Regions from separate parts of the Pseudomonas phytophila genome, predicted to be linked through region 1. Evidence: predicted binding sites of a transcription regulator. Region 1 holds the regulator's gene; each other region holds the start of a gene.
What was found. Region 1 encodes sigma-54, which starts transcription at its own class of promoters, with help from an activator protein. Its sites were predicted from a motif close to ANTGGCATNNANNTTGCTNT; they were not measured.
Positions count from the first base shown of each region.

Region 1 (3,281 bases):
CGTATCGTACTGATCGACAAGGCCAAGGTCATCAATGATGGCAACACGTCCGAAGGCGAGAAGATCGTGTATGACACGGTCAAGCAGATCGTCAGTGCTGGTCGTGCCAATGGCGGCAGCAAGGTGACCACGCCACGTCCGCGTATTGACATGGTTATCCAGCCGAAAAAGAAAACCGACCAGCAGAAGGCCCAGTAAATGGCGACGCTGAAAGCCCAGCATTTGGCTAAGAGCTACAAGGGCCGTCAGGTCGTTCGCGATGTGAGCCTGTCCATCGAAAGCGGCCAGATCGTTGGATTGCTGGGGCCTAACGGCGCTGGCAAGACCACTTGCTTTTACATGATTGTCGGCCTGGTTCAGGCGGATCAGGGGCGAGTGTTGATCGACGACCTGGATGTAAGCCACCAGCCCATGCACGGCCGTGCACGTGCCGGTATTGGCTACCTGCCACAGGAAGCCTCGATCTTTCGCAAGTTGTCGGTAGCCGACAACATCATGGCGATTCTCGAGACCCGTCAGGAACTGGACCGGGATGGACGCCGCAAGGAGCTGGAAAGCCTGCTGCAGGAGTTCCACATCACCCATATCCGCGACAATATGGGCATGAGCCTGTCTGGTGGTGAGCGCCGCCGCGTAGAAATCGCACGCGCACTTGCTACCTCACCGAAATTCATCCTGCTCGACGAACCATTCGCAGGTGTGGACCCGATTTCCGTAGGCGATATCAAACAGATCATCCACCATCTGAAAGCCAAGGGCATCGGCGTGCTGATCACCGATCACAACGTTCGTGAAACTCTGGACATCTGCGAGACAGCCTACATCGTCAATGACGGGCAGCTAATTGCCGAAGGCGACTCGGAAACCATTCTCGCAAATCAGTTGGTGAAAGAGGTCTACCTCGGTCACGAGTTCCGCCTGTAAAAAGAACTGCGGTGCCCGGCTTTAAAGGCGGGCATGCCTGGTTGTTGGTGCTGATGGTTATTAAATGCCAGCATCCCCTAGGCAAACACTTCAGTTTCAGGCATATAATTTGCTTATGTACGCGCCCAGGCGCTCGGTAGTGGATGGCGCATGTGCGCCGGCGAATAAGGTGTTAAGCCCCAGCCATGAAACCATCGCTAGTCTTGAGAATGGGCCAGCAGCTGACGATGACGCCGCAGCTGCAACAGGCCATCCGCTTACTCCAATTGTCGACACTGGACCTCCAACAGGAGATCCAGGAGGCACTGGAGTCGAACCCTATGCTGGAACGCCAGGAAGAAGGCGACGATTTCGACAACGCTGATCCACTGGCTGACAACGTCGAGCAGAAACCTAATCCTGATGTCCAGGAGCCGACTTATCAGGAGCCGGCGCCTACTGTGGACAACCTTGAGGAGGGCGACTGGAGCGAGCGCATCCCCAACGAGCTGCCCGTCGACACCGCGTGGGAAGACGTCTACCAAACCAGCGCCAGCAGCCTGCCCAGCAACGACGATGACGAATGGGACTTCACCACTCGCACTTCTGCCGGTGAGAGCCTGCAAAGCCATTTGCTCTGGCAGTTGAATCTGGCGCCGATGTCCGACACCGATCGCCTGATCGCCGTGACGCTGATCGACTGCATCAACAATCAGGGTTATCTGGACGAGACGCTGGAAGAAATCCTCGACGCCTTCGATCCCGAGCTTGATATCGAGCTCGACGAGATTGAAGCCGTGCTCCACCGCATCCAGCAGTTTGAACCCGCCGGCATCGGCGCGCGCAACCTTAGCGAATGCCTGCTGCTGCAACTGCGTCAGCTACCTGCAAAAACCCGTTGGCTCAGCGAAGCACAGCGCCTGGTCAGTGACTACATCGACCTGCTGGGGAGCCGCGACTACTCGCAGCTCATGCGCCGCATGAAGCTCAAGGAAGATGAACTGCGCCAGGTCATCGAACTGGTGCAAAGCCTCAACCCTCGCCCGGGTTCGCAAATCGAGTCCACCGAAGCTGAGTATGTGGTACCGGACGTCATTGTGCGCAAGGACAACGAGCGGTGGCTGGTTGAGCTCAATCAGGAATCGGTCCCACGCCTGCGTGTGAATCCGCAATACGCCGGGTTTGTCCGCCGCGCTGATACCAGCGCCGATAACACCTTCATGCGCAATCAGCTGCAAGAAGCACGCTGGTTCATCAAAAGCCTGCAGAGCCGCAATGAAACCCTGATGAAAGTGGCGACACAGATCGTCGAGCACCAGCGCGGCTTTCTTGAGTATGGCGATGAGGCGATGAAGCCACTGGTCCTGCATGACATTGCAGAGGCCGTAGGCATGCATGAGTCGACCATTTCTCGTGTAACCACGCAGAAATTCATGCATACCCCCCGTGGTATTTACGAGTTGAAATATTTCTTCTCGAGCCATGTAAGCACCTCCGAGGGCGGTGAATGTTCATCCACAGCCATTCGGGCGATCATCAAAAAACTGGTTGCAGCGGAAAATCAGAAAAAGCCGTTGAGTGACAGCAAGATCGCTGGTTTACTGGAGGCACAAGGCATTCAAGTAGCCCGTCGCACAGTAGCCAAATACCGCGAATCTCTTGGCATTGCGCCGTCGAGTGAACGCAAGCGACTGATGTGACGAGAGGTACCGTAGCAACCGTGCGAGCGTTGGCCCGAGGCGGTTTCTACACAACCCGGTTGCTAGCCACAGCGTTCCAGTGGCAGGCAAACGCCTGCCTCTTTATGCACTGGCAATAAGGAGAAAGCGGTATGCAAGTCAACATCAGTGGACATCAACTGGATGTGACCGACGCCCTACGCGACTACATCACCGAAAAACTCGGACGACTGGAGCGCCACTTCGACAAGATCACTAATGTGCAGGTCATCATGGAGGTCGAGAAGCTCAAGCAGAAAATCGAAGCCACCCTGCACATCCCCGGCTCAAAGGTCGTCGCCAATGCGGAACATGATGACATGTACGCGGCAATCGACCTTTTGACCGACAAGCTGGATAGACAACTGCTCAAGCATAAGGAAAAACAGCTAAGCCTCCTTCAGGGTGCAACGGCTCGCTGATACCCCCAAAACATGATCCGACTAGAAAATATCCTGACCCCCGGCCGTTCACTCGTGAACGTGCCGGGCGGCAGCAAGAAAAAAGTCCTCGAACAAATTGCCAACCTGATCGGCAAAGAAGTGCCTGATCTGGATTCGGACGACGTGTTTTCGAGTCTTATCGCCCGTGAAAAGCTAGGTTCTACCGGCTTTGGTAATGGCATCGCCATTCCGCATTGTCGCTTGAAGGGGTGTGAAT
Region 1 covers NZ_CP081201.1:1,250,884-1,254,164, reverse strand. The annotation lists gene lptA (lipopolysaccharide transport periplasmic protein LptA) at 1-198, shown strand, start outside; gene lptB (LPS export ABC transporter ATP-binding protein) at 199-924, shown strand; gene K3169_RS05435 (RNA polymerase factor sigma-54) at 1,110-2,603, shown strand; gene hpf (ribosome hibernation-promoting factor, HPF/YfiA family) at 2,735-3,043, shown strand; gene ptsN (PTS IIA-like nitrogen regulatory protein PtsN) at 3,056-3,281, shown strand, end outside.

Region 2 (3,281 bases), 2.2 Mb from region 1:
TTCCCGGATGAATCCGGTCCCACAGGGATCGCGTTGGATTTGAGGTTGGCACATACCCCGTGGGAGCGAATTCATTCGCGAAGAGGCCGTTACATCCACAACCTCTTTATCGTCAGGAATGCCGCCTTCCCGGATGAATCCGGTCCCACAGGATCGCGTTGGTGCAAACCCCGTGGGAGCGAATTCATTCGCTCATGCATACACTTTTGCAGGGCAATCAAGACAATGATTGTGCAGCAATGCCGAATCGAAAGCAGTCGGGCTTAATACCTTCAGCCCGACCATCAACCCCGAATAATCCTGAGACTCAGTTCGAGTATTTGTACCCGACCTCGCCGTGCGCTGCCAGGTCCAGGCCATCCACTTCAGCATCCTCGTCGACCCGCAAGCCACCGCACAGCATCGCAGCGATCTTGAATGCCACCAGGCTGCTCACCGCCGAGAACACGATGCTGAACAGCAACGCGCCGCCATTGACCATCAACTGACTGATGAGGTCACGGCCTTCAGCAAATCCTTGACCACCCAACGCTGTCATGGCAAATACCGGGGTCAAAAGCCCACCCAGAATACCCGCGACTCCGTGTACGCCAAATACGTCGAAGGCGTCGTCCAGGCCCAGCATCGGTTTGAGTTTTTCCACCGACCAGACACACAGAGGGCCTGCGATGAAGCCAAGGACGATGGCGCCCATGGGCCCGACGAAACCGCATGCCGGGGTAATTGCCACCAGACCCGCGATAGAGCCCGATACCGCACCGAACAGACTTGGTCGGCCACGGTGTTTCCATTCCACAAGCATCCAGCCCAGCGCACCGGCACAGCTGGCCAGCATGGTATTGACCATCACCAGCATGGCGAAACCATTGACGGCCAGCACGCAGCCACCGCAGAAACCCAGCCAGCCAACCCACAACAGTGAACCGCCGGTCATGGTCATCGTCATGTTGTGCGGTGCCAGCGCTGAGGTGCCGAAACCGCGTCGCCGACCGATCAGCCAGGCACCGACCAGCGAGGCAATACCGACATTGAGATGCACGACGTTACCGCCGGCAAAATCCTGCACGCCCAGACTGAACACCCAGCCACCGCCCCATGCCATGTGCGCCATGGGAATGTAATTAATGGTGATCCACACCGCCATGAACACCATCACCGCTGCAAACTTCATGCGTTCGGCAAATGCACCGACAATAATTGCCGGTGTAATGGCGGCAAACAGCAACATGAACAGAAAGTACAAATACTCAGGAATGGTCCCCACCGCTGTATGAATGGTTACGCCCTGCAAAAACAACTTGTCGAAGTTGCCAATGATTGCATTCAGCGAGCCGCCGTCGCCAAACACCAGACTGTAGCCATACACGGCAAAAATGACCGACATCAAGGCCGCCGTGCAGAACACCTGCATCATCACCGATAGCACATTCTTGGTTCTGGCCATACCACCGTAGAACAGCGCAAGGCCGGGCAACGTCATCAACAACACGACCAGCGAACACAGCGCCACAAACGCTGTGTCACCCGTGTTGATCACTGGCGTAGCTTCATCGGCATACCCTGAAGAGCAAGCCACAACAAGAGGGAGGCCGCAGATGGCGCGGCCTGTGCGAGTAAGGCGGATCATGGCTGAGTATCTCCAGAGGTCAGGAATTTCGCTGGCACGACCCTGCAGGGCAGAGTTCGTCAGCGCTTGGATTTACGCCTCAGGGTGAAATTATTCATTCCCTTTGAGTAAATTAGTTTCCTGTAAGGAATAGCAATTTGCTTGCCATTCCCGCCTTGGTCAGTGGCGCGGATCGACGTTATTGCCGAGAACTCGGCGTTTGCCTGTTGTGAGGAAAGGTTTTTGTTTGCAGCAGGTGCTGGATGCCAACAACGGCAATTATGCAGGCTGGGAATATGCACTGTTACTGCACACTTTCTCGAGTCGAGCGCTTTTATGGCTATATGCACAATGGGGTATTGCCAAGACATTCCCAAGTGTCGATCGCCTGCCTGTATGTTGCGACTTATCCAAAAATAGCAGCTACATATTTGCTAATTTCTTCTACTGCCAAAACAGGCTGTATGAAAATGCTCAAACAGACGAGGTGGTCAGCCGCCCACGATCAGCACGCCTCCCCACGTTCGTTACAAGGCAAAATGTCCAGGGCACGCCATTCCTTGATCATCTGGCGGCGATTGCGGGAGTAGCGTTCTGCAAGCACTTCAACGTGTGTCACGTTATCCAGGTCTATCATGCGAAATTTGCCGTCAGCCTCGCACCAGGCTGCTACTGAACGCCGGTTTTCAATAAACCCCAACATGATTGGCCAGATGATCTGGTCCATATCGGGTGCATGTGTGATCGACAACGTGATACGCAGCTTGCACTGGTTGCGCAGGGCACGGCGAATCTCGCTCAAGTCGATGGGTGTGGCATGGGATGCAGGGCCGCTGACGTAAAATGTTTCATCGTCGAAGGCCGGTCGCATGTCCGGAGGCAGGACAGCGTTAATCTTCGCTAATGCGTTTTTAACGGCGAAGGCAAACTTGTCGTCGGTATGACGACTGACCCATAAAGCGCCGGTTACCAGTGCCTGTATTTCTTCCTCCGTAAATGAGAGCGGAGGCAGAAGAAACCCCGGCTTGAGCACGTATCCCAAGCCAGGTTCGCCCTCAATCTCGGCCCCCATGCCCTGCAATGTCAGAACATCGCGGCGTATGGTGCGAAGCGATACTCCCAGCTCTTGAGCGAGTGTTCGTCCTGATACCGTTCTGCGATGACGCCGAAGCACTTGCATCAGCTCAAACAAACGATCACTTCTGGCCATAGCTACCCTATCTCGTTAACCATCTCGATGACGGCCTTACCGCCAGGTTTGCGACCGTTTTCGATGTCCCCGATCAGTTGTATAGCATCGTGTAGGGCCACAGATATGCCTATCGGGATTCTGAAGCTTCCTGCACTGGCAGCCTTGGCGAGCTTATCCAGAATTTCTGCTCGGGGCGATCCGATGATGGGTTTGAGTCGGCGATCAAAGATCGCTCGAATAAACTTGCCAGGGCCTGGGTTCAGATCCAGAAACACCCCTCCCGGGCGCAACATCGCAACCCCTGTCGAAACAGCGAGTGTCGCCGCAGTGTCGTAAACGACATCGAATCGGACCGCGATACTGGATACCTGTGTATTACGGTAGTCATAGACGGTTTGCAAACCGAGTGTTTTTGCCCTTTGTATGTCCCTGGTGCTGCAACTGCCTGACACGATAGCGCCATGCATAAGCGCTATTTGTACG
Region 2 covers NZ_CP081201.1:3,402,064-3,405,344, forward strand. The annotation lists gene K3169_RS15435 (ammonium transporter) at 308-1,627, opposite strand; gene K3169_RS15440 (helix-turn-helix transcriptional regulator) at 2,112-2,816, opposite strand; gene K3169_RS15445 (NAD(P)-dependent alcohol dehydrogenase) at 2,819-3,281, opposite strand, start outside.
Region 2: the regulator sigma-54 is predicted to act here: its motif matches at 1,757-1,776, upstream of K3169_RS15435 (ammonium transporter).

Region 3 (3,281 bases), 1.1 Mb from region 1:
CAGAGCGGTTGGCTCGCCTCGACAACGGTCATTACATGGATCAGTTCACTTACGCGGAACGGGCTACGGACTGGCGAGGTAATAACAACATTGCTGACAGCATCTTTGATCAGTTGAGTGGCGAAGAACATCCCGTCCCGACCGCAATTGTGATGAGCGCAGGAACGGGCGGTACGTCGTCGACCATTGGCCGGTTCATACGCTACAAGGGCCATGCCACCAGACTGATCGTCGTCGACCCGGAGAATTCGGTGTTCTACGACAGCTACCGCAGCGGCGATACAAGCCTGATCAGCCTCAAGGGCAGCCGTATCGAGGGCATCGGGCGACCCAGAGTAGAAGCGTCGTTCTTGCCGGGGGTCATCGACGACATGCTGCAAATCCCCGATGCAGCCAGCATTGCCACCCTTGGCTGGCTGGAAAAGCTGATCGGCAAGAAACCGGGCGGTTCGACGGGGACCAACGTCTGGGGCGCGCTGAAGGTAGCGCTGGACATGCAGGAGCAGGGCTTGAAGGGTTCAGTGGTGACCCTGATGTGCGACAGCGGCGAGCGCTATCTGGACACCTATTACGACCCTGAATGGGTCGCACGCACCATTGGTGATCTTTCGCCGTATACGAAACGGCTGGAGCGGTTGTTGGTTGCGGGGTGAGTTCCTGCTCACAAGGTATGCACCAATTTGTGTCTGCAGGAAATTTCCCTTCTATCCTGACAACAAGCTGTCGTACAGCAAATGCAAATCCCTGTGGGAGCGAGGCTTGCCCGCGATAAGGCTGGACGCGATCTAAAGTGAACCGCGTCCAGCCTTATCGCGGGCAAGCCTCGCTCCCACAAGAACATCATTCCAAATCAGGTATAAGGGCACAGCCCACACACTCGGCGCTATTTACTCACCCACAGGCGGGTTCAGCTTCGCTTCCATCTCCGCAACCTTTGCCTCCAGCGCTTCGAGGCGGGCACGGGTGCGGGCGAGGACGGCCATCTGGCTGTCGAATTCTTCCCGACTGACCAGATCCAGTTTGCTGAAGCCGCTTTGCAGCAAGGCTTTGAACTGGGTTTCAAATTCATTACGCGGGATCGGTGTTTCGCCATTGAACAAGCGCGAGGCGTGGCCGCTCAGGGCATCGAGAAAAGCTTTGGGCGCGAGCATGTCTACCTCCGGTTTCAGATAAGCGGCAGTGTAGCACGGAGCGTCTATAGTCATTTCCAGCGAAGGCGGACGCACGATAATGGCGCACCAGCGCGTGCACGGACGCACTTTAGTTGTGCGCCGACGCACTTCGCCGGGCGGCTCCGGTGCCTTAAACAGGGATCAAGGGCCTGTATTCAATGAAAAATCAGGAGATGGCAAGCTTTCTGCTTAGTCGCTGATGACCCATGCACTGATGCAGTCGCGTTGACGATTACAGTGCGGCAGGCGGAGCGGGGAATGTTTCGTCAAAAGCGGTTTTCTGGGGTTGGTCGGACCTCCTTCAGGCGACCGATGCGTTACAAAGCCAGGCACTGCGCTTAGACTTGAGTCGGGTTTGTTTTCCTGGGGCAAGTCCACCAATTCGGGAGAAAGTTTCATGAAGCTAGTCACTGCCATCATCAAGCCGTTCAAACTGGACGACGTGCGCGAGTCGCTGTCCGAAATCGGCGTGCAGGGCATCACCGTTACTGAAGTCAAAGGCTTCGGACGTCAGAAAGGCCACACCGAGCTGTATCGCGGTGCGGAATATGTAGTCGACTTCCTTCCCAAGGTGAAGATCGATGTTGCCATTGACGATAAGGATCTGGATCGCGTTATCGAGGCGATAACCAAAGCAGCCAACACCGGCAAGATTGGTGACGGCAAGATCTTTGTTGTGAATCTGGAACAGGCAATTCGCATCCGTACCGGCGAAACCGATACCGACGCAATCTAAGCCGCCAACCCAACGCCCCAGGAGAAAACAATATGACTCTGCGTCAATTCGCAGGGCTAGGAGCCCTGTTGTCCCTCGTAACCCCTGGCTTGGCCATGGCGGCAGACGAAGTGGCAGCCCCAGTACTCAACTCAGGTGACACCGCCTGGATGCTGACCTCGACAGCCTTAGTGCTGTTCATGACCATCCCTGGTCTTGCGCTGTTCTACGGCGGCATGGTCCGCTCGAAAAACATTCTTTCTGTGATGATGCAGTGTTTCGCCATCACCGGCCTCATCAGCATCCTGTGGGTCGTTTACGGCTACAGCATTGCGTTCGACACTACCGGTATGGAAGCAGGCGTCGTCAACTTCAACTCCTTCTTCGGCGGTATGGGCAAAGCGTTCCTGGCAGGCATCACGCCGTCCAGCATCACCGGCGCTGCTGCACTGTTCCCTGAAGCGGTGTTCGTCACCTTCCAGATGACCTTCGCCATCATCACTCCAGCCCTGATCGTCGGTGCTTTCGCAGAACGCATGAAGTTCTCCGCGATGCTGATCTTCATGGCTATCTGGTTCACTCTGGTCTACGCGCCAATCGCGCACATGGTCTGGGGCGGCGTCGGCGGCCTGATGTGGGACTGGGGAGTCCTGGATTTCGCAGGCGGCACCGTGGTTCACATCAACGCGGGTGTGGCGGGTCTGGTTGCGTGCCTGGTACTGGGCAAGCGTAAAGGCTTCCCTACCACTCCAATGGCTCCGCACAACCTGGGTTACACCCTGATCGGCGCGGCAATGCTCTGGGTAGGCTGGTTCGGCTTCAACGCCGGTTCCGCTGCGGCCGCCAACGGCACTGCAGGCATGGCGATGCTGGTTACCCAGATCGCGACCGCCGCTGCTGCTCTGGGCTGGATGTTCGCCGAGTGGCTGACCCACGGTAAGCCAAGCGCACTGGGTATCGCTTCGGGCGTGGTTGCTGGCCTGGTTGCCATCACTCCGGCTGCCGGTACTGTTGGCCCAATGGGCGCCCTGATCATCGGTCTGGCTGCAGGCGTGATCTGCTTCTTCTGCGCCACCAGCCTCAAGCGCAAGCTGGGCTACGACGACTCCCTGGATGCTTTCGGCGTTCACGGCATCGGCGGCATCATCGGCGCAATCCTGACTGGCGTGTTCGCAGCCCCTGCTCTGGGCGGCTTCGGCACCGTGACTGACATCGCAGCCCAAGTCTGGATTCAGTGCAAAGGCGTCGGCTTCACGATCATCTACACCGCGATCGTGACCTTCATCATCCTCAAGGTGCTGGACGCTGTTATGGGTCTGCGTGTCACCGAAGAGGAAGAAGCTGTCGGCCTCGACCTTGCGCAACACAACGAGCGTGGCTACAACTTGTAAGCC
Region 3 covers NZ_CP081201.1:135,528-138,808, reverse strand. The annotation lists gene K3169_RS00670 (PLP-dependent cysteine synthase family protein) at 1-653, shown strand, start outside; gene K3169_RS00665 (accessory factor UbiK family protein) at 888-1,151, opposite strand; gene glnK (P-II family nitrogen regulator) at 1,570-1,908, shown strand; gene K3169_RS00655 (ammonium transporter) at 1,941-3,278, shown strand.
Region 3: the regulator sigma-54 is predicted to act here: its motif matches at 1,345-1,364, upstream of glnK (P-II family nitrogen regulator).